3 regions of the Paenarthrobacter sp. NyZ202 genome follow, and region 3 is predicted to be linked to each of the others. Evidence: predicted binding sites of a transcription regulator. Region 3 holds the regulator's gene; each other region holds the start of a gene.
The links. The regulator HrcA, encoded in region 3, represses chaperone genes, less so after heat shock. The targets are predictions, from matches to a motif close to TTNGCACTCGNNNNNNNCGAGTGCNAA.

Region 1: the regulator HrcA is predicted to act here: its motif matches at 2,488-2,514, upstream of groL (chaperonin GroEL).
Region 2: the regulator HrcA is predicted to act here: its motif matches at 3,880-3,906, upstream of ACPFL9_RS14570 (FmdB family zinc ribbon protein).

Annotation. Positions count from the first base shown of each region.
Region 1 covers NZ_CP187556.1:1,019,210-1,026,912, reverse strand. Annotated here, with positions in the region: gene ACPFL9_RS04950 (RNase H family protein) at 1-455, opposite strand, end outside; gene groL (chaperonin GroEL) at 645-2,270, opposite strand; gene ACPFL9_RS04940 (cold-shock protein) at 2,578-2,781, opposite strand; gene ACPFL9_RS04935 (LytR C-terminal domain-containing protein) at 2,937-3,557, opposite strand; gene ACPFL9_RS04930 (DUF3263 domain-containing protein) at 3,606-3,941, opposite strand; gene ACPFL9_RS04925 (uracil-DNA glycosylase) at 4,050-4,817, shown strand; gene ACPFL9_RS04920 (siderophore-interacting protein) at 5,304-6,143, shown strand; gene ACPFL9_RS04915 (threonine/serine ThrE exporter family protein) at 6,150-7,637, opposite strand; gene ACPFL9_RS04910 (peptidoglycan bridge formation glycyltransferase FemA/FemB family protein) at 7,657-7,703, opposite strand, start outside.
Region 2 covers NZ_CP187556.1:3,135,577-3,143,279, forward strand. Annotated here, with positions in the region: gene ACPFL9_RS14545 (SDR family oxidoreductase) at 1-524, opposite strand, end outside; gene ACPFL9_RS14550 (hypothetical protein) at 526-1,425, opposite strand; gene ACPFL9_RS14555 (GNAT family N-acetyltransferase) at 1,557-2,183, opposite strand; gene galU (UTP--glucose-1-phosphate uridylyltransferase GalU) at 2,190-3,095, opposite strand; gene ACPFL9_RS14565 (5-formyltetrahydrofolate cyclo-ligase) at 3,219-3,833, shown strand; gene ACPFL9_RS14570 (FmdB family zinc ribbon protein) at 3,967-4,242, shown strand; gene cpaB (Flp pilus assembly protein CpaB) at 4,309-5,061, shown strand; gene ACPFL9_RS14580 (DUF4011 domain-containing protein) at 5,084-7,703, opposite strand, start outside.
Region 3 covers NZ_CP187556.1:2,496,469-2,504,171, forward strand. Annotated here, with positions in the region: gene ACPFL9_RS11545 (PhoH family protein) at 1-904, opposite strand, end outside; gene ACPFL9_RS11550 (GerMN domain-containing protein) at 1,267-2,139, shown strand; gene ACPFL9_RS11555 (16S rRNA (uracil(1498)-N(3))-methyltransferase) at 2,179-2,949, opposite strand; gene dnaJ (molecular chaperone DnaJ) at 2,952-4,082, opposite strand; gene hrcA (heat-inducible transcriptional repressor HrcA) at 4,133-5,140, opposite strand; gene ACPFL9_RS11570 (DUF3097 domain-containing protein) at 5,354-6,202, shown strand; gene ACPFL9_RS11575 (DUF4870 domain-containing protein) at 6,309-6,722, shown strand; gene hemW (radical SAM family heme chaperone HemW) at 6,724-7,703, opposite strand, start outside.

The sequences.
Region 1 (7,703 bases), 1.5 Mb from region 3:
CCCGGGCCGCTGGGGGCAGCGGTGCCCTGCTGGTAGGCCGTAGCAACAGCCCGGGCACGCTCATCCGCGGCTTCGTTGAGTTCATGGCCTGCGTGGCCCTTCACCCATTCGAAGGTGTACTTGCGCCCTGCGATGGCTTGGTCGATGTCCTTAAGCAGGTCCACGTTAAGTACAGGCTTGCCATCGGCCTTTCGCCAGCCTTTGCGCTTCCATCCAGGCATCCATTTGGTGATGCAGTTGATGACGTACTGACTGTCACACAGGATCCGCAGGTCCTCCTGTGGAATATGGGCCGTCGACCGGAACAGGTCGAGGACTGCCATGAGCTCACCCATGTTGTTGGTGCCGTGCGGCCAACCCCCTGCGCGCCAACAGGAATCGTCAACATACCAGGCCCATCCGGCCGGCCCAGGGTTGCCGAGGGCGGAACCGTCGGCGGCAGCAATAATCGTCATGCGTTTAATCCTGCCAGACCCCACGGACACTGAAACCGCGCCAGCACCCAAGTAAGTAGCAGTAGATGCCGTTTTGGGCCCTCAAAACGGCATCTACTGCTACTTGGATGGGACGCAGAACGGCGGCCCCCACCCGAAGGTGAGGACCGCCGTCGTACGTGCTAAGCGTGACGCTGCAGTACAGGAGGCTTAGAAGCCGCCCATGCCTGCCATCTCGTCGCCGCCCGGAGCCGGAGCGTTCTTCTCAGGCTTGTCAGCAACAACAGCCTCGGTGGTCAGGAAGAGACCAGCGATGGAAGCAGCGTTCTGGAGTGCAGAGCGGGTCACCTTGACGGGGTCGTTGACGCCTGCGGCCAGCAGGTCCTCGTAGGCACCCGTTGCAGCGTTCAGGCCGTGGCCGGAAGGCAGTCCACGAACCTTGTCAGCAACAACGCCCGGCTCGAGGCCAGCGTTGAAAGCGATCTGCTTGAGCGGAGCGTCGATGGCAACCTTGACGATGTTGGCACCGGTAGCTTCGTCGTTTTCGAGGCTCAGGTTGGCGAATGCCTTGGCACCGGCTTGGATGAGGGCAACGCCACCACCGGCAACAATGCCTTCCTCGACTGCAGCCTTCGCGTTGCGGACTGCGTCCTCAATGCGGTGCTTGCGTTCCTTGAGCTCAACTTCGGTTGCGGCACCGGCCTTGATGACTGCAACGCCACCGGCCAGCTTGGCCAGGCGCTCCTGCAGCTTCTCGCGGTCGTAGTCGGAATCGGAGTTCTCGATCTCGGCGCGGATCTGGGCAACACGGCCCGCGATCTGGTCGGCGTCGCCTGCACCCTCAACAATGGTGGTCTCATCCTTGGTGACAACAACCTTGCGGGCGGTACCGAGGAGTTCCAGACCGGCATTCTCCAGCTTGAGGCCAACTTCTTCGGAGATGACCTGGCCGCCGGTGAGGATGGCGATGTCGGCGAGCTGGGCCTTGCGGCGGTCACCGAAGCCCGGAGCCTTGACGGCCACGGACTTGAAGGTGCCACGGATCTTGTTGACGATCAGGGTGGCAAGAGCCTCGCCCTCGATGTCTTCGGCGATGATCAGCAGCGGCTTGTTGGACTGCATGACCTTCTCCAGAACTGCAACGAGTTCCTTCACGTTGGAGATCTTGGAGTTGACGATCAGGATGTACGGGTCTTCGAGGACCGTTTCCTGGCGCTCTGCATCGGTGACGAAGTAAGCGGAGATGTAACCCTTGTCGAAGCGCATGCCTTCGGTGAGCTCGAGTTCCAGCCCGAAGGTGTTGGATTCCTCGACCGTGATGACGCCTTCCTTGCCCACCTTGTCCAGGGCTTCGGCGATCAGGCTGCCGATTTCCGGGTCGCCGGCGGAGATGGAAGCCGTGGCTGCGATCTCTTCCTTGGTCTCGATTTCCTTGGCGGAGGCCAGGAGTTCGCTGATGACGGCGTCAACAGCCTTCTCGATGCCGCGCTTGAGGGACAGCGGGTCGGCGCCGGCTGCAACGTTGCGCAGGCCTTCCTTGACCAGTGCCTGGGCGAGGACGGTTGCGGTGGTGGTACCGTCGCCAGCGACGTCGTCCGTCTTCTTGGCAACTTCCTTGACCAGTTCCGCACCGATCTTCTCGTAAGGATCGTCCAGCTCGATCTCCTTGGCGATGGAAACGCCATCGTTGGTGATCGTGGGGGCGCCCCACTTCTTTTCGAGGACGACGTTGCGTCCACGCGGGCCGAGGGTAACCTTGACGGCGTCAGCAAGGGTGTTCAGACCCCGCTCGAGGCCGCGGCGTGCCTCTTCATCAAATGCAATGATCTTGGCCATAACGGCGGTAGTCCTTTCGGGACAGTCGTTAAGAAGGTACCTGTCGGATGGGATGCCCGCGACGGACGGTCCTTTGCTTACGGCCTCTGTATGCCCCGCGCGCCGGACCTCATCCCACCAAGGTGTTTCTTGGTCCTCCCCCGCACCAACTGCAGGGAGCGCCGGCCGAAGCCGGTACACCGTTAGCAGTCAGCACCAAGGAGTGCTAAATCAATAATTAGCACTCGACCGTGGAGAGTGCAAGCAGGGGCGCCATCCAGAGCCGCAAAATTCCGTGTATTCAGCCAAGAGCGGAGGCGCGGTACTGTCAGGCGACGCGGACACTTTCCGCTTGGGGGCCCTTTTGTCCTTCTCCGAGCTCGAACTCCACCCGCTGGCCTTCCTCGAGGGCCCGGTAGCCTTCCATCTGGATAGCGGACCAATGTACAAAGACGTCGTCCCCGGAATCATCAACAGTGATGAAGCCGTACCCTTTTTCGGCGTTGAACCATTTCACGGTTCCCAAAGCCATGATGCCCACACTTTCACAGTAGCCAAGACCGGTGGCCGGGATCTCCGGACCGGAATCAATCCACTGTAACCACAGTCACTGTCGTGGCGCTGCGCTGCGGGCCGGGGGCTGCTGTTTTGTTATTGAGGCTTAACCGGAACGATGGGCAGCAAGTGCTACTGGTAGCCCGGGCCTACAACAACCACCAGGGGCTGCTGGACATCCGGGGACTCCACCACGTTGGTGATTCCCAGGAGCGTGGCCAACGCGTCAGCATTGGCCTTTTGCCCGGGAGCGTTGTAGAAGATCACTGATGCCTGCTGCGGAATGCCGCCCCAGTTGCCCACCGTGCCAAGTGCCCAACCGTCACCTTGCACCAAACCGGCCACGCGGCCGGCAAGGCCGGCCGTGGAGGTGCCGTTGTACACAGCAACGGCCGTGGTCTTGTCCAGGGGCGCACCGGAGGGGGTCGCGGAGGGAGTGTCGGACGGTGTTTCGTTGGGCGTGGGTTCTCCGGAAGCCACGGGAGCACTGCCAGACTCAGTCGGCGAAGCGGAAGGTGCGGCAGAAGTTTCCTGGGGTGCCGGCGTCGAAACGCTGGACGAAGCGCCGGGTGCCACCAGTCCCAGGCGCGGAAGGATGAGGAACGCAACCAGGCCGAGCACCAAGGCCACGGCGCCGACGGTCAGGATCGGCCAGAGCGAAGGGCGGGACGTTTCCTGGGCATCGCGGTGCACGCCTTGCCGGGTGCTGTTTTGCGGAACCCGGTCGAATTCATCCTTGGCAAATTTGGTCATGGTGAAGCGTTGTCCTTGCTGGTTGCTGCTGACGGTCAGCCTGGCGGTTTACGCGTCGGACCCCAAGCGGCGCGCTGTCCGCGCGCGTTGGCGGGACGTACGTAGTCTACGCAGTCTCTTGACCAGCATGGGATCGTGGGCCAGCGCTTCCTCGGTATCGATCAGCGCATTAAGGATCTGGTAGTAATGGGTGGCGGACAGGTCGAACAGCTCCCTGACCGCTTGTTCCTTGGCCCCGGCGTACTTCCACCACTGGCGCTCCAAGGCCAGCATCTGCTGGTCCCGCTCACTGAGGGGCGAATCGCTGCGGACGCCCACCGATAGGTCATCAAGAGCAAAACCGGTGGTCTGCTGCGCCATTGGTTCCTGTGCTGGTTCTGCCATGGCACACTCCTTGGACGCTGGTTGGCGAAAATGTCTCACCCCCATGTTACGGGTGAATAACAACGGTGTCATTCACAGCCCCCGGGCACAGCGATGGACAATGGCTGGATGACTGGCGAGCATGCACTCTTCGACCTTGAACCTGCAGGCACCTCCGGGCCGGGTTTCGATGCCCTGCGGGATCTGCCGCTGGAAAGCCTGGTGGCTGCCGATTGGGCCTACGCCCTGCGCCCCGTGGAGCAGGAGCTCCGCAGCGCGCTGGCGTTCGTTGCAGGGCAGGCAGCCGGCGGGGTCCAGGTCCTTCCGGCCGCCAGCAACCTCCTTCGGGCCTTCCGCACCCCTTTGGCGGACGTCAAGGTTTTGATTCTGGGCCAGGACCCGTACCCGACGCCAGGTCACGCCGTCGGGCTTTCCTTCTCGGTGTCGCGCCAGACGAGGCCCATCCCCCGCAGCCTCGCCAACATCTACCGCGAACTCCACGACGACCTCGGCCTGCCGCCCCGGATCCACGGCGACCTCACCGCCTGGAGCGAGCAAGGCGTGCTGCTGCTGAACCGTGTCCTCAGCGTCGCCGCCGGCAGCGCAGGCTCGCATCGCGGCAAGGGCTGGGAGGCCATTACGACGGCGGCAGTCACCGCAGTCGCCAACCGCACCGACACGGCGGGCCGCCGGAGCCCCCTGGTGGCCGTCCTCTGGGGGAAGGACGCCGAGGGTGTCGGGCCGTTGTTGAACGGTGCGCCCATTGTGGCGTCCGCGCACCCCAGTCCGTTGTCTGCTTCGCGGGGATTCTTCGGCTCCAAGCCCTTCAGCAGGGTCAATCAACTGCTGAAGGAACAAGGCGCCGAACCAGTCGATTGGGAGCTCCCGGTCCTTTAAGCCCCTGGCGGCTCCTCTCTCACATCCCATCAGTGTCCGTCTAACGGTGGATTCGGGTGGTGGCGAATGGGTGAGACAGCGGGTGAAAGCCAACCAAAGGTAAAGGTTCGACGACGCCACCGACGCAATTCTCGGACCGCGCCCTTCTCCGCCGCGTGCACCCGTAACGACTTCGGACCGCGCCCTTTTCCGCCGCGTGCACCCCAGACGACTTCGGGCCGCGCCCTTTTCCGCCGCGTGCACCCCAGACGACTTCGGGCCGCGCCCTTTTCCGCCGCGTGCACCCCTAACACCGGACGCGTGAGGCGGAAATGGGTGCGGCGGCGCGGGACGGGGAGGTGAGGTGAGAGAGCATCCCCGGAAACCGGTGTTTAGGTGAGAGAGCATCCGCAGAAATCGGTGTTTAGGTGAGAGAGGGTCGGGTGGGGATGTAACGTTCGACTCATACCCAGCCCGCCTCCAGCTGATTAGCTTAGGCTTACCTATATGACTGCCCTTCCCGTCACATCGTCAGCCAACCGAAACACGCGTCCGCAGGTCAATCTGACCGTCCTGCGAACAGAACGGCTTTCACCCCACATGGTGCGGATCGTAGCGGGAGGCCCGGGCTTCAGCGATTACACGAACAACGCGTTCGTGGACCGTTACGTCAAGATCGTCTTTCCCCAGCCGGGCGTGGACTACCAACTTCCCCTGGACCTCTGGGAAATCCGCGACTCCATGCCGCGTGAACAGTGGCCGCACACCCGCACCTACACGATCCGCTGGGTTGATCCCGAGGCGCAGGAGTTGGCGATCGACTTCGTGGTTCACGGCGATGAAGGCCTTGCCGGACCCTGGGCTGCGGCTGCGAAGCCGGGCGACTCACTGATTTTCACCGGCCCGGGTGGTGCCTACAATCCGGCACCCGAGGCAGACTGGTACCTGTTCGCCGGCGACGACGCCGCCATCCCCGCCATCGCAGCGTCCATTGAGGCCCTGGCTCCGACGGCACGTGGCTACGCTTTCCTGGAAGTGGACAGCACGGATGACGTTCTCCCCATCCAGGCACCGGCAGGTGTGGAGGTGCACTGGCTGCAACGCAACGGGGTACAGGCCGGATCCAGCGACCTCCTCCTCAATGCCCTGCGGACGCTTGAGTGGCTGCCCGGACGGGTGGATGTGTTCGCACACGGCGAGCGTGGCTACATGAAGGGCCTGCGCGAGGTCCTCTTTGTGCAGCACGGCCTGGAACGCTCCCAGGTTTCCCTGTCCGGTTATTGGGCGCAGGGTCGCGTGGAGGAAGTGTTCCAGGCCGAGAAGAAGCTCGCCATCGGCAAGATCTAGCAGGATCTAGCGGCGCCGTACCCGTCGCCGCTCGTTGCTGGACAGGCCCTTGGTCAGGGGCCGGGCGAGGTTGTCGCCCAGGACAATGCCGGCGGCAACGCCCAGGACAATGGCCGTGGCATTCAGCATGCCGCCGGCACCCAGGAGGATATCCGACTCCTCGGTGGTCAGAAGGTACATCGAGCGGAAAATGGTCAGCCCGGGCAGCAGGATCAGCGCCGCCGGAACGGCGACCACCAATTGCGGGGCACCCAGCTTCAGGGCGACCACCCTGCCCAGCAGTCCAATGACGACAGCCGAGATGGCAGGCGCCAAACGGTCGCCGAGGCCGAGCTCGCCAGCCCCCCACAAGACGAAGAAGCCCACCAAGCCGACTGCCGCCGTCGGGAGTAAAAGCCGCATCTGCGTTTGTTCGGTGATACCGATCGCGGCAACCGCCACGGCGATCAGGATCGCCTGTCCCCACAATGGATATGCGGGCGGGAACGTGTTGGTGACATCCAGAACTTCGCTGCCCATCAGCGTTCCGGTCACGACAGCAACGGCGATGCCCGCCACGATCGCACCGAAGGTCAGCAACGTGGAGAGGAATCGTCCGGCCGCGGTGACCGGGAAGCCGTTGATGGCGTCCTGGACCGACGAGACGAGTCGTCCGGTTGGAAGCAACAGCAGGATGCCGCCGGCTACGACGATTGATGGGGCAATGTCAGCACCTGCCCACCTCAGCATCAAGGCAATGAACGTGACCAGGAACGAGCACGACATGGTGACGAAGAAGTCCGGGGTGCGCCAGCGTCCCAACTGCCGGGCCACCAGACTGATCAGAAGATTGGAGGCGAAAGCGAGGGCAGAGGCTCCCGGGCCGCCACCCAACACACCGACGAAGACGGCGGCGAAGACGCCGAAAGCCACCGTGACCATCCAGCGCGGGAACGGCTTGGCACTGCGGGTGATCTCGTTGAGGCGACGCACGGCTTCATCGCGCCCCACTCCCCCGGCCACGATGTCCGTGACCAGTTGGTGGACCTGCGCCAGGCCGGCGTAGTTGTTGGTCCAGGACCGCACCACCCGGATCAGGGTGATGGGCGTTTGGTCCTTTGGCGCATAGTTGATGGCCACCGACTGGTTGGTGATGTCCACCTCAACGTTCTTCAGCCCCAAGGCGGCCGTCACGGCGATCATGCTGGTTTCGACTTCGAGCGCTCCTGCGCCGTAGCGGAACATCGCCTCCGCCAGGTGCAGGGCGAAGTCGATCGTCTTGCGGGCAGAGGCATCGACTCCGGCAACCTGGATGGTGGGGTTGGCGTAGGGGCTGCCTGCCAGCCGGTCCACGATGTTCATGGGCGCGGTAGGCGGGCTGTCCCCCTGGACCAGCCGCATCAGCATGCGCTTGGCGTTGGCGTTCTGCCGAACCTGCGATGGGCGCAGCGGTTGGGTCTTGGGCAAGCCGTCCGTGTGAGGCCTGCCGCCGTTGCCCTCCGGGCGTTCAGTCACGCAGCATTCCTCCTTTGCATCAGTTCTTCCTGAGGAACTTTCCGATCACCGGCAATTGCTCCGGCT
Region 2 (7,703 bases), 640 kb from region 3:
GGCGAGATCGGCTGGAAACGGGCACCTTTGAAGACCGGGATCAGACCCACTCCGGCACCGGCTTGGAACACTGCCACCGGCAGGCTGTGGAACTGGGTCGCACGGACCGCTACGGTTTCCAGCGGCGACTCCTGGTAAACGCGCTCCTTGGCGGATTTGGAAGCGTAGTAGGCCGCAGTGCTCCGGTCGCAGTTGATGATCGACAGCACCACGGCCTTGCGCACGCCTGCCCGGTCAGCTGCCTCCAGAAGCCGCACCCCGCCGTCGGCGAATCTCTTCCGGGCCTTGCCGAACTGACCCTCCAGGCAGTCGATCACGACGTCGGCACCCGCCACTGCGGCTTCCAGACCGGCGCCTGTGGTGACGTCGCCCGCAAAGTAGGTGGCGCCGTCGTGATGCTTTTCGGAACCGGCCTGCGGCGCGTGGCGGCTGAGGACGCTAACGGTATGGCCGGCGTCGAGCGCCAGGCGGACGACGTCACGGCCTACCTGGCCGGTTCCCCCGGCGACACAGAGGTTTGCCATGCTAGGCGCGGCGGCGCTGTAGGACGTCGTCGAGATTGCTGAGGGCGCTTTGGCCCTTGGCCCCTGCCACGCGTGCCTGTGCGGCGGCCGCGGCTTCGACTTGCTCGATGCCCTGCTTGAGCACCGGTTTGCCGACCGGCTTGGGAGCTTCAGGGAGGTCGAGGGGTTCGGGAGCAGGGCGGTTGGCCTTGGGCGCAGCTACGTAGGTCGGCTTGGGAAGCTCCACAGGCTCCCAGCTGCTGCCCTTGGCATCTTGTGGAGATTCGGCAGAAGTATCACCGGCAGCGAGGGCCACAGCTAAAGCCGCCTGCCTGAGCTCCACCGCAGAAAGACGGGCGGCTTCACGGCTGCTTGCTTCGGCATCAAAGACGCTGGTTTCTTTCGCCTCGACGGGCTGCTGCTTCGGCAGGTAGCGGGCCGGCGTAGGGATGGGCGCCAACCGCGCCTCGCGGCGTGCCCGCCGCTCGCGCAGGTCGCGCAGCGCAAGCCGCCGCAGAGTGACCACGGCCACGGCTGCTCCAATGAAGGACACCAGCGGAAGCCAGAAGGAGCCGACCCGGAATACGAGCAGGATGGCGGACACCACCGCGGTCAGCAGCAAGGCCAGCCCGGACAAGGCCAAGGTCAGCCTGGCGTAGCGGATGGTGAAGGGGGTAGGAGCGGGCGTGACCACGGAGGGTCCAGGCATGCGGGATTCGAAGGTGGACGCCGGTGCTTTGCTGTGCATGGTCTCCATCGGTTTCTCCTGCCGCGGCGCCACCGTGAGGAGCACCCCTGCCTGCGTTTCGTCTGGTTCGTCGTCGAAGTGGTCTGCCGGCCCGGTGGCCGTTTGGACTTGCTGGCGCTTGCTCCGAAGAACATAGGGAGCCACCCACACCATCCAGAGCGCGACAGTGACCACAAGGATCACTGAGCTGCTGAGAGGGAAGTCCACATTCAAAACCGTAGAAGCAAATCATCAGGTGCAGCGGCATTGCCTGCGGTGTGTCGTGGGCGAGTCCCAAAATGATTGGAGTTATGACCACAAAGGGCCTATGACCTGCCCGTTCGTCCCCTCAGCCAGCCCTCCAGGAGGCCATGCGGAACTTCCTCCGCCGTGAGGGCGAAAGAGCGGTGGTCCGCCCACTCACCGTTGATGTGAAGGTAGCGCTCCCGATAACCCTCGTCCCGGAAGCCAAGCTTTTCCACAACCCGCAGGCTGGGACCGTTCTCCGGTCGGATGTTGATCTCCATGCGGTGCAGTCCAAGGGCCCGGAAGCAATGGTCCGTGGCCAGCGCCACGGCGGTGGGGGCAATACCCAACCCTGCCCGCTCCTTGTCCACCCAGTACCCAAGGGTGGCCATCATGGCCGAACCCCACAAAATGGAGGACACCGTGAGCTGCCCAACGATGCGTGGCTGAGGAAACCCGGGTGTCCATTCAGTAATGAGGAAGGGCAACGCGGTCGACTGCCGGGCCTGGGCGTTCAGGGACGCAACCATTTGCCGGTAACTGGGCAGGCGCCCACCCGGTGCAGGGTTGGACGCCTCCCAGGGAGCCAGCCATTCGCTGTTCCGCGAACGGACTTCAGTCCATTCCCGCTTGTCGCGGTAACGGATCGGCCGAAGTACAAGGTCTCCGCTTTCCAGCGTTACCGGCCAGATCGCAGAGCCGTACATCCTGAATTACTTAGGCAGGTCGGCCGTGAAAGTCGGCAGCCACTCGCGGAGCTCAGGGCCGAGATCTTCACGTTCGCTCGCCAGCTCGATGCAGGCCTTGAGGTAGCTGAGCTTGTCTCCGGTATCGAAGCGGCGCCCACGGAACACGACACCGTACACGCCGTAGCCTTCGCCTTCACCGGCTGCCAGGACTTCAAGGGCGTCCGTCAGCTGGATCTCTCCCCCTCGGCCCGGCGCCGTCTTTTCCAGGACGTCGAACACGGCCGGGTGAAGGACGTAGCGGCCAATCACGGCAAGGTTGGACGGGGCTTCTTCCGGGGAAGGCTTCTCCACCAGCTGCTTGATGCGGACGTAGCCGTCCTCGCCGTTTTCCTCGACATCGGCGCAACCGTAGGCGCTGATCTTGGACGGCTCCACCTCGATGAGGGCCACTACGGATCCGCCGGTCTTCTGCTGGACGGCGATCATGTCGCTAAGCAGATCGTCCTTGGGGTCGATCAGGTCGTCACCCAGCAGGACCGCAAACGGTTCACGTCCCACATGCTGCTTGGCACGCAGCACCGCGTGGCCAAGGCCGTTGGGGTCGCCCTGGCGGACGTAGTGGATGTCGCCGAGGTTGGTTGCCTTCTGGATGGCCTCCAGCTTGGACGTATCCCCCTTCTCCGCGAGGGTGGCTTCCAGCGCGGGCACGCGGTCGAAGTGGTCCTCCAGCGCGCGCTTGCTGCGACCGGTGATCATCAGGACGTCGTGCAGGCCAACCTTGACCGCTTCCTCGACGACGTACTGGATGGCGGGCTTGTCAACCACGGGCAGCATTTCCTTGGGCATCGCCTTTGTGGCGGGCAGGAACCTGGTACCAAGACCCGCTGCAGGGATGACGGCCTTACGGACAGCATTGTTATCGAGAGTCACCGGACTAATGTAACGGAAGGAGCACACCAACGGGTAAACCCCCCGCCGAGCGGGTCGAACAAAATGCAGGGACCCCATCAGCGCCGATGTTGCTGCGTTGACCGGGGCCCGGACGGGATTGAGATGGCAACGAAGGAAGACATCCGCCGAAGCCGCCGGCTTCACCGGCGCACGCTCACACCGGAACAGATGGCCGCCGCCGGCGCTTCGATAGCCGGGCATGGCATGGCGTGGGCGGAGAAGCGGTCCAACGGCACGGAGGCTTCTTTTGCCATCTATGTCGGGGTGGCCCACGAGCCACCAACGCTGCCGCTCATTGCTTCCCTGTACGACGCCGGCCACCGGGTGCTGCTGCCCGTCTGCGAGGCGGGACGGCGGCTGAGCTGGGTCTACTGGACTCCGGACACCGCCTTCGTGCGGTCCGACTTCGCACCAATCGACGAACCCGAAGGCGAGCGCCTGGACAGCAGCGTGGCAGCGGGCGTGGCCGGCATCTTCATGCCGGCCACCGCGGTGGACAGGGACGGAAACCGCATTGGACAGGGTGGCGGCTACTACGACCGCCTCCTGCAGGGATTCGACGCTTCGGGCGGGCGTCCGCCCACCATTGCGGTGGTGTACGACGACGACCTGTTGCCTTCCGGTGCAATCCCCGCCGAAGAATTCGACCAGCCGGTCCCGGAAGCACTGACACCGTCCGGCATACACACCTTGGGCGCCTTGGGCGGCGGTGTGTGAGGTCCTGCACATTCCATGGCGGGCTGCGCCCCTTCAGATGCTAGAATTGGCACTCAGGCCCTGTGACTGCTAATGCGGGTTTTTCCGCAGAGCATCCATCAGGACCTGTACTTTGTTCTGAAGGAGGAATTCAGTGCCCACATATGCGTACGCCTGCAAAGACTGCGACCACGCGTTCGACATCGTCCAGTCCTTTTCTGACAGCTCCCTGACGGAGTGCCCGGAATGCCAGGGCTCGCTGCGCAAGAAGTTCAACAGCGTAGGCGTTGTCTTCAAGGGTTCAGGCTTCTACCGCACCGACTCACGCGACTCCAAGGGAAGTACGGTCTCTGCCGCTCCATCAGCTGCAGCACCGGCCGCTGCTCCGGCGCCTGCCGCCACCCCGGCACCCGCCGCAGCGGCAAGCTGACCGCATTATCCACATAAGGCAACCGGCCGCTGTTTAGCGGCCGGTTCCGGTGTTTAACGTGGCTGTATGCCACCAAAAACATCCGGATCCCTGATAGTCCGACGTGCAACACCGAACGTCGGCGGAGCCTCCGTTCCTTCCCCCCGGCCTTCCCGGTACACCAGTCGCAACCCTGCCCGCCGGCTCAGACTTGGATCCCTGGTTGCAAGGAACCGCCGCCTCACTGTTGCACTGCTGCTCTGCCTGGCCACCGGGATCGCCGTCCAACAGCTCACCCCGGCATCGGAACAGCGCGTCAGCATTCTGGCAGCGGCCCGCGACCTCCCGGCAGGAGCCACCCTCACGGAAGCAGACTTCACTTCTGTCGGCGTCCCGCCCGACCTCGCCCTGGACGGAACGCTCCGGGACCCCGCATCCGTGGCCGGACGCCAGCTGGCATCACCCTTGTCCAAGGGCCAACTGCCCACCGAAGCAAACCTTCTGGGCCCCGGCCTCCTGACAGGAGCGCCCCCGGGAACGGCCGCCGTACCGCTCCGCATGGCGGATCCTTCATCCATCCAACTGCTCTCCCCCGGCCAACTGGTCAACGTTGTCCTCACCGCTGCGGGATCGTATGACGAATCCAGGGACAACCGCATACTGGCAGTGTCCGTCCCGGTGCTCTGGACTTCCGCCCAAGGAGGCACGTCCGGGCAGTGGCTTGGGACCAGCGAAACCGAGGGTTTGGTTGTTGTCGCCGCGGACCCGGTGCAAGCAGAAAAGCTTGCCGGCGCGTCTACGCAAGGCAAGCTTTTCTTTGTGCTGGTGAACCCGTCATGAAGGGCGGCGTTCCCGGGAAGGGTCAGCCCCAATGAGGGGGCTTCTGCTCCTTCAGCCACTGGTCGTGATCGTAGCCTTCGTCGTCGTTCCAGCGCCGGGGATCGTCTTCGGAAGCCTTGTTTGGAAGGATGCCCCCGGAGGATGCCCGTGCCGACTTTTCGGGTATAGCCTCTTCAGCTGCTCCGGATCCGGTTTCCACCTCGGCTGCTGCATCCGCCGCCTGCTCCGCCGGTTCACTGTCCCCCTGCGTCGGATCCCCTGCAGGACCGTTTCCCTGGGCATGTTCCGCCCGGGCTACGTCTTCGCCGCCGGTTTCCTGATTGGTCATGCTTGGTTCTTTCCTGTCTTCCCCGATGCCGGGCCGGGGCGTCGACACGTCCTCCGCAGCCTGCTGACCGCGGGTGGGAGCGGCACTGCGGCCATAAGCCGAACTGCCGTCCGCGCCCAATTGTTCAACGTCCATGTCCAAGAAGCCAGTGTGGCTGGACGCTCCCGGGTGCGCCACATGGTTCTCAAGGCCAAGGTACGAGCCGATACGGTCCGCGCAGGACGACGGATCGGTGAAGACCTCAATGGTCCAGAGGGACATGTAGCGCCAGCCCATGCGCTCCAGGAGCTGGGGACGCAACCTGCTGCGTTCACGGACACTCATCCGCCGATACCGTTCGGTGCCGTCGGATTCGATGGCCACTGGAGTGGGGACCTCAGCGCCTTCCCGGCCAATGGTATGGACAGGGTCGGCAGCGGCAGCAATGTCCAGCACGCCATCGTAGAGGTGCCACACGCGGGCTCCCCTCGCCCGGAGCCGTTCGCCCAGGTCAGCAACCAGGGGGTCCTCGCCCAACGCCTGCTCGCTGGCTACGGCGCGGGACGCCGGGGTTCCCAGGTTGCTGTTTCCGGACAACTCACGGTCAAGCAGTTCGTAGAAGTCCACTGCGCCGTGGGACAAACGGTCCAGGTCAAGATCCTCGGGCCGGAAGCAGCTGAGCACGTGCATGGAGCGCCGGGCCCTGGTCATGGCCAACGCGAAGCGGTTGCGTCCGCCCTCCACCGACAATGGCCCGAACGAATGCAGCGCCCGGCCGTGGGGCGTCCGGCCGTAGCCGAGCGAGAAAATCACGTGGTCCCGAACCAGGCCCTGGGCGCGCTCCAGGTCCACTACCCGGAACGACTCGGGGCCGGCTCCAAAGAATCCGGACAGCGTGGGATGGTTGGGCAGTTGAAGCCGGATGGCCTCCCCGATGCGCGCTGCATGGCGGAGGCTGGCAGTGACCACGGCCAGGGACGTGCGGGGCCGCAGCCTCGCATGTTCGAAGACCAGGTCCACCACGCGGTTCACTTCTGCGGTGACCGATTCCACGCCCTCGTGGTCGGCGCCGGGCAAGCCGGTACCGTCAGGAATGTACTCCACCAGGATCGAGCGGTCCAGCCCCGTCACGGAGCTGCCATCGGGCAACCGGCGCAGTCCGCCGTCGTAATAGTTCTTGCTGAGCTGCAGGATGAGGTCCTCATCCACCGCCCGGTAGACCCAGTTCAACTGCCAAGTAGGCAGGACACGGGCCAAGGCGTTGAAGGCACTGTCCACTGTCTCGTGACCGGACACTCCTGCTACGGGCGGCTCCACTGCGACGCTGAACGTCCGCGCACTGGCGATCCTGGCGTCGCCAAACGCCACCACCTGGCTTGCCCGTGCAATGGCCGGCAGCACCGCCTGCAGGGATGTCGATTCTGCGTCGATGATGACAACGGCATCGAACTTCTGCTCCGCCGGCAGCACACCGGTGAGGAGGTAAGGACTGACAGACCATACGGGCACCAGCAGCGGAACCAGGTCAGGAGCCTGGGCACTCAGTGCCGGAAGCGTGACGCGTCCGTCCTTGAGGAGGGCACGGAGCAGTTCCGCCTGGCGGGGGTGCTGCACGATCCCTTGGCGCCATTTGCCGGCCAGCTGCCACCGCAGGCGCGCAGCACCGCTGGCAATGTGTGCTTGGTCGGCAAGGCGGAATTCAGCCTCCAGTCGCCGCAGGGAGTCGCCGTCGGACATGGCGAGGTAGTCATCGCCACTGATCATGGCTTCCAGGGCCGACTGCCACCACGCCAGGTCGAGTTCTGCCGCGACGGATCCCGCTGGCACTTCCCTCGCCGCAAGGTCGGCCAGCAACTCCCCGAGTCCGTGCTCCCGCATTTCCTCGATGAGGAGCGTGCGCTCGGGAAGGGTCTCAAGGGTCGCGGTGTCTGCCACAAGGCGCTCGAGCCGCTCCATCAATTCCTGATACGGCGTCGCGTGCAGGTCACCACCGGCAGCGGTGTGTTTGAGGGCTTCGCCGAGCCGGTGCAGCTCGCCGTCTATTTCCCGGTACAGGGCGCCCAGGTCCGCCAGCCCGGAGGGAACAGCCGGGTGCCTCTGCGTGGTGGCGTACTCCGCCCACAAGGCACGCTGTTCCTGGACCAGCACCAGCGAGCTGTGGAGGTCGGCAATGTGAACGCCGGGCCGCACGTATTCCTTGGCAACGCGGCGAAGCCTGGAGCGCTGCATGGACGGCATCTCCAAGTTGCGCTCCCGCCGCCACGCAGAACTGGCCGTCGCGGAAATGAGGTCGTGCACGGGACGATCGAAGATATCGGGAGTGAACTTGTCCAGG
Region 3 (7,703 bases):
GGCCCGAGGTCGCGCCGAAAGGCAGGTCTACCTGCGTGACGTCCCCGGTGACCACCATCTTGGAACCGAATCCCAGGCGGGTCAGGAACATCTTCATCTGTTCCGGGGTGGTGTTCTGGGCCTCGTCGAGGATGATGAAGGCGTCGTTCAACGTGCGTCCGCGCATGTACGCCAGCGGTGCCACTTCGATTGTTCCGGCGGCCATGAGGCGCGGTATGGACTCAGGGTCCATCATGTCGTGCAATGCGTCGTACAGGGGACGCAGGTACGGATCGATTTTGTCGCTGAGGGTTCCGGGCAGGAAGCCCAGCCGCTCCCCTGCCTCAACAGCGGGACGGGTGAGGATGATGCGGTTGACTTCCTTCAATTGCAGGGCCTGCACCGCTTTGGCCATGGCCAGGTAGGTCTTGCCGGTACCGGCCGGACCGATTCCGAAAATCACCGTGTTGTCATCGATGGCATCGACGTAGTTCTTCTGGTTCAACGTCTTGGGGCGGATGGTCCGGCCCCTGCTGGAGAGGATGTTGTGGGTCAGAACATCCACGGGGTTCTGGGCCGACTGCGACCGCAGCAGGGACACGAGCTGCTGCAAGACGTCCGGGGTGACTACGGTGCCTTTCGCGACCAGTCCGCGGACTTCCTCCAAAAGCCGCATGATCCTGGGGATAACGGTCGTAGGGCCCGTCATGGACAGCTCGTTGCCGCGGACGTGGAAGCTGACATCCGGGAACTGCTCCTCGATGTATCGCAAGGCCTCGTCGTGGCTGCCCAGCGAGTGAACCATCTGATCGGAGTTGTCGAACGTGACGATTTCCGTGCGCGTACCCGGTAAGGTGTGCGGGAACTCTGTGGAGGCCGGGTTCCCGTTGCCGGTCCGCTGCCGCCCATTCAGGGATTCACTCATAGTGGTGGCCGTGTGGCCTGTTCTCCTCGGGTTGGTTCTCAGTTGCCTTCAATCCTACGCCAGCCCGCCCTTCGGCGGACGCCTTCTGTCGCCCGGCCGGGCAGGCAGGCACCCTGCGACATTTTGTCTCAACTCGGCATCGGGCGGGTATCAATACTGTTTCAGTTGCGGCGCATGCCCGGAAATCCCCGGTGACCGCCGCCGCCGATGTGCCAAGCTGGCATGGCGGGCAGAAACAACGCCACGTGAAAAACTTCCGGCGGACACCGCCGAAACCAAGGCAAGGACCCCCCATCAAGCAGCCGGCACACACCCAGCATGGCGCACCACAACGGAGGAAATCCGTGGTGGCCGCGCCGGCAATGCTTGCTGTCCTCCTGTTGACGGGCTGCATCGCCAACGGTGGTTCCACTCCGGAGTCCACCAGCCCCCCGGCGGCCAGTCTCCAGGAGGCCCCGGCCAGCAATGCACCGCTGGAAACAACCCAGGCTTCCACCAAGATTCCCGTGTACTGGATCGGTCGCAGCAAGGACGAGGTGTACCTCTACCGCGAGTTCCGGGACATTTCGGGTGATGGGAACCCCGTGACCACAGCCCTGCGGATCATGATGGCCGACAAGCCGCTGGACCACGACTTCTTCACGCCGTGGCAGGAGCCCGGCAGTTTGGCCACCTCAATTTCGGGCAAGAACGTCATCACGGTCGACGTTTCCCGTGATGCCTTCAACTCCAACCTCGACGCCGGCATGGCGCAGCGGGCAATCCAGCAGCTCGTCTATACGGCTACCGCGGCTGCTTCGTCGTCGGGACTGATCAATTCCGGGCAGCAGATCCAGGTAGTCATCCTGGTGGACGGACATACGGATTTCATGGCCTTCGGCCAGGTCCGCCTCGGCCAGCCCATGTCCCGGGATGCCTCCTTGGTGGCCCCCCTGTGGATTATCGATCCCCAGGAAGACAACGCCCTTCCGCCCGGAGCCGTCAAGTTCAATGGACGCACCACCAACAGCTCACTGCCCGTGGCCTGGCAGATTCTGCAGGACAATGGCAACGGGGACCGGGCCAACCTGCTGACCGGCCAGACGAAAGCTTCCGGCGAGGCCGGGCAACTCGGCGTCTTCTCCTTCAGCGCCACGCTGAACCCCGGGAAGTACGAGGTTCGTGTTTCGCAGGTGGACGCATCCGGCCAAACCGATGAAAGCACTACCGATACCCGGCTGTTCCGCGTCCAATAACCCTGCCGGGCGGTAGCCGGGAGGGGCTGTCGGCAGCGCCTACCAGCGTCCCAGGACATCGCTGGCAAGAACGACGGCGGCAGGACCCGCCGTCGACGACCGCAACACGTGGTGACCCAAGAGCGCCGTAACGGCCCCCGCGTCACTGAGCCGGGTAACTTCCCGCGGTGAGATGCCGCCTTCCGGTCCCACGATCAAAAGCACTTCAAGGGGTGCTTCTGTCCCGTCAGCCACCAGGCTTGCCGCTTCCAGGACAGACCGCAGAGAGTTCCTGGCGTCCTCATGCAGGATGATGGCCATGTCTGCTGCCGCGACCGCCTTGGACAGGCCGGCCGAGTCCGCCACAGGACGAACCTCGGGTATCCAGGACCTGCGGGCCTGCTTGGCCGCAGCTGCCACCACGGACTGCCACTTGGCATGGGCCTTGGCTGCCCGGTCGCCCTTCCACCGGACAATGGAACGTTCAGCCTGCCACGGCACCACCGCATCAATTCCAAGCTCGGTAGCCGTCTCAATGGCCAGCTCGTCGCGGTCGCCCTTGGCCAAAGCCTGGACAAGCACCAGACGGACCGCAGGGCGCTGCTCGAAGGAAACCTCACCGGCCTCAACGGACAACGACCCCTGCCCGGCTTCAACCACCGTCCCGGTGAGGCGGGTCCCGGCGCCGTCGGTGATGTCCACGGATTCACCGGCCACGATCCGCTTTACCGTGACAGCGTGCCGGGCTTCCTGTCCGTCCAGGACGAACACCGAGCCCGGCCCGACGCCATCCAGCGCACCCGGCGAGGCGAAGAAAACGGGATTGCTCACCGCTACAGGTTACCGAGCTTGTCCCGGAGCTTGGCGAACATGCCGCCGCTAGCCACCAGCTTGCCCTCCGTGAACTGTTCCCCGCGCAACTTGGCGAGCTGCCTTAGCAGGTCTTCCTGCGCCGCATCCAGCTTGCTGGGCGTCTCAACATGGAGGTGCACTTTGAGGTCGCCGCGGCCATACCCACGCAGGTGTGTCACACCGAGACCACGCAGGGTGATGATTTCACCGGATTGGGTTCCGGACTTGACGTCGATTTCCTGCGGGCCGTCAAAGGTTTCAAGGTTCAATTCGGTGCCGAGCGCGGCTGCAGTCATCGGCACGCTCAACGTTGCGTGGAGGTCGTCGCCTTCCCTGACGTACGTGGGATCGTTGTTGACCCGGATCTCCACGTACAGGTCGCCGGCCGGACCACCTGCAGGACCGGCCTCGCCCTGGCCGGAGAGCTGGATACGGGTTCCTGTGGCTACACCGGCGGGGACCTTGATGGTGAGCGAACGGCGGCTGCGGATACGTCCCTGGCCGCTGCACTCGTTGCACGGATCCTTGATGATGGTGCCGAAGCCCTCACAGGAACCGCAGGGTGCCGTGGTCATCACCTGGCCGAGGATGGACCGGACCGCGCGCTGTACCTGGCCGCTTCCGCCACAGATGTCGCACCGCTCCGGATGCGTGCCCGGGCGGCAGCAACTGCCGTCACAGGTGGGGCATACGACGGCGGTATCTACTTCAAGCTTCTTATTGACACCGAAGACGGCATCCTTGAGGTCGATCCTGACGCTGATGAGGGCGTCCTGTCCGCGGCGTACACGGGAAGCCGGGCCTGCGTGGCCGCCTGCGCCACCGCCGAAGAAAGTATCGAAGATGTCCTGGAACGCGAAACCCTGGCCGGAGTAGCCGCCACCGAACCCGTTGTCGGTACCGTTCTCGTTGCCGGTTGCATCGTACACCCGCCGCTTCTGGGGGTCGGACAGGACTTCGTAAGCATGGGTCACTGCTTTGAACTGTTCCGCGACGTCCTCGCCCGGGTTGACGTCCGGGTGAAGCTTTCGTGCCAACTTTCGGTACGCCTTTTTGATCTCTTCTCCGGTCGCTTCCGGGGAGACTCCCAAAACGTCATAGTGGCTGCTCAAAGTCGGTATCTCTTCCTTGTTGTACTGCAGTTCTTTACCACGGGGCTGCTTCAGCCACCGAGAATTCGTGACAGGTATCTGGCCACGGCGCGTACCGCGGCCATGGTGGTGGGATAGTCCATCCTGGTGGGACCAAGGATTCCGACTTTGGCTCCCGAGCCGTAGCCGGTAGCCACCACCGATGCTTCCGCCAGCCCGTCGTAGGGGTTCTCGCGCCCGATGCTGACCGTTACACCCCGTGGGTCGTCGCCCATATCCGACAACAACCGGAGCATGACCACTTGTTCCTCAAGGGCTTCAAGAACCGGGCCGATGCTCAGGGGAAAGTCGACGTTGGAGCGGGCCAGGTTGGCAGTTCCGGCCAGCAGAATCCGCTCCTCCCTGCTGGTATCGCTCAAAGTTTCGAGTCCGTGGGCAAGTCTCTGCGCCAGGCCCCGGAGCTCGGGACGGCACAGCGCGACCACCGAGGGAAGAACCTGGGGCAGGAGGGACAACTGCGTGCCGGCAATGCTGCCAAGGAACTTGGAGCGCAGAGCCATCAGGGCGTCGTTGGAGACCTCAGATCCGGTCTCGATGACTTTCTGGCCCACGCTGCCGGTGTCGGCGATGAGGACTGCCAGTACCTGGGTTGGGCCCAGGAGGACGAATTCCACGTGGCGTACCAGGGCTTGCTTGGAGTGGGGATACTGCACCACGGCCACCTGGTTGGTCAGCTGGGACAGCAGCCGTACGGTCCGCTCCAGGATGTCATCAAGATCATCCGGTCCTTCAAGCAGGGAATGGATGGCGCGCCGTTCCGCAGCAGACAGAGGCTTGACCTGTGAGATCCGGTCCACGAACAGGCGATAGCCCTTGTCCGTGGGAATGCGCCCCGCACTCGTGTGCGGCGCTGCGATGAGGCCTTCCTCTTCCAGGACCGCCATGTCGTTCCTGATGGTGGCACTGGACACGCCAAGATGGTGCCTCTCCACCAACGCCTTTGACCCCACGGGCTCCCGGGAGTGTACGTAGTCCTCAACGATGGCACGGAGCACTTCAAGCTTGCGTGGCTCACTCATTGCAACACCTCCTGACGACTTTCCCCGGTCCCGCCGACCACTGATCGCGGGACAGACGGCTCACACCGTTTTTAGCACTCAACATGCCCAAGTGCTAATAGTCTAGTATGCGCCCCGGCGTTGTTAGCATGGAAACCGCCCGCCGGGATGTCGGGCGCGGGCCGCGCACCCTTGCCGTCCTGCTAATCCCGCCCAGCTACGAGAGGCAGGCCCTTGGCCTTTGACACGTGGGGTCCCACCGATCTCTCCGCCCCGGCCAAAACCGGGCTCCCTGAAGTCGCCGTCCAGCGGGGCATGGTCCTGGAGGACGTGCAGTCCGGCTGGGTGGGAGAAGTCACGCGCGTGGAGAAATCCGGCGGAATGCATATCGTGTCGCTGGAGGACCGCCGGGGCAAGACCAAATCCTTTCAGCTCGGTTATGGCTTCCTTCTGGAAGGCCAAGCCATCCGGCTCATGCCGCCCGCGGCGAAAGCGCCCGCCTCGCCGGCAGGTGGCCGTACAGCATCCGGCTCGGTGCGGGTGGAGGGCCAGCGGGCCCAGGTAGCCAAGGCGAGCCGGATCTGGGTTGAGGGCAAGCACGATGCCGAACTCGTGGAAAAAGTCTGGGGTGACGACTTGCGGGCCGAGGGCATCGTGGTGGAACCACTGCACGGCGTGGATGACCTCAAGGCCGCGATTGCCGCCTTCAAGCCTGGTCCCGGGCGTCGGCTTGGCATCCTGGTGGACCACCTTGTGGCCGGCTCCAAGGAATCCCGGATCGCTGCGGAGGCGATGACGTTTCCCGGCGCCACGGGAAACGTACTGATTGTCGGACACCCTTATGTGGACGTATGGCAGGCGATCAGGCCCAAAGTCCTCGGCATCGAGCAGTGGCCCTCAGTTCCCAGGGGCATGGACTGGAAAACCGGAATCCTGAAGGCTTTTGGGTGGCCGCACACCACCGCCGAGGACATCGGCCTGGGCTGGCAGCGGCTCCTGGGGGCGGTACGTACCTACGCCGATCTCGAGGCCTCGCTGTTGGGGAGGGTGGAAGAAGTCATCGACTTCCTCACGGCCCCTTAGCGGAAATTCCCGGCGCGGGTCACGGCACCGTGGTCCCGGAACCCGGCCGGGACACAGTATTCTGGGACAGCAAGACCGCAGCACCTCGAAGCAAAGGGAACACACCGTGGCAGACAACGCACCTGATGAGCCGGGCCGGGCCGCTGGTCAGCCCCAGTACCATGGCGCACCTGCGAACGCACTCCCCCTGACCGCAGGCGAAGACCGCCAGTGGGCCACCTTGGCGCACTTCGGCGGCATCCTGGGCTGCATTCCCTCCCTGCTGATCTACCTGATCTTCAAGGACCGCGGGCCCTTCACGGCCCAGGAATCCAAGGAAGCACTGAATTTCACGCTTCCTCCCACCATTGCCGCCGCAGTGGCGAACATCCTGGTGCTCCTGCCGGTGGTGGGCAACATCTTCGCGGTCATTGCCACAGCCATCTGGGTGGCCCTGACCTGCTTCTCCGTCTCAGCCGGTATCCGCGTCAACCACGGGCAGCCGCACCGCTACCGGTTCAACCTCCGCTGGATCAAGTAGCTCACTCCGGCAAGATCCTGCGGACAACAGCATCGGCAAGCAGCCGCCCCTTCAGGGTGAGCTGCAGACTGCCCCGGAAGGCAGCCGCCGGGTCCACCAAACCATCGGCGATCAGCCCGGCCATGGCGTGCCGGCCGGAGCCACCCAGGGCATCAACGAGCAGACCCGAGGCGAGCCTCGCCTCCAGCATGATGCGCTCCACTTCCCGGGTTCCGGCGTCGAGCGTTTCGCGCCCGGCGGCCGGTGAGCTCCCAGCGGCCAGCCGCGAGGCGTAGGCCACAGGGTGCTTGACGTTCCACCAACGGACGCCGCCCACATGTGAGTGGGCGCCGGGGCCGATTCCCCACCAGTCGTCGCCCCGCCAGTAGGCGAGGTTATGGCGGCAAGCCTGGTCCGGGGTCCGCGCCCAGTTACTGACCTCGTACCACTCCAGGCCGGCCTGGGAGATCAGGGCGTCGGCGAGTTCGTACTTGGCCGCGTGATCGTCGTCGTCAATACCCGGCACCTCACCGCGGCGGATTTGGGCGGCAAGCTTGGTGCCGTCTTCAACAATCAGCGCGTAGGCACTGATGTGGTCGGGTTCGTAGGAGAGGGCAGTTTCCAACGAGGTCTGCCAGTCCTCCATCGATTCCCCCGGTGTGCCGTAAATGAGGTCAAGGCTGACCGCCAGGCCTGCTTCCCTGGCCCATTGCACCACTTGGGGGACTTTACTGGGAGTATGTGTGCGGTCGAGGACCTTGAGCACATGCGGCACGGCCGACTGCATCCCGAAAGAAACCCTGGTGAACCCCGCGTCGGCCAGCACCTGCAGGGACTCAGGAGTAACGGAATCCGGGTTGGCCTCAGTGGTGACTTCGGCACCGGGCGCAAGGCCCCACTCCGCGACTGCGGCACGCAGTATTTGGGCGAGGTCCCCGGCAGGCAGCAGCGTGGGCGTTCCGCCGCCGAAGAACACAGTGCTCAGCGGGCGGCGCGGCACTC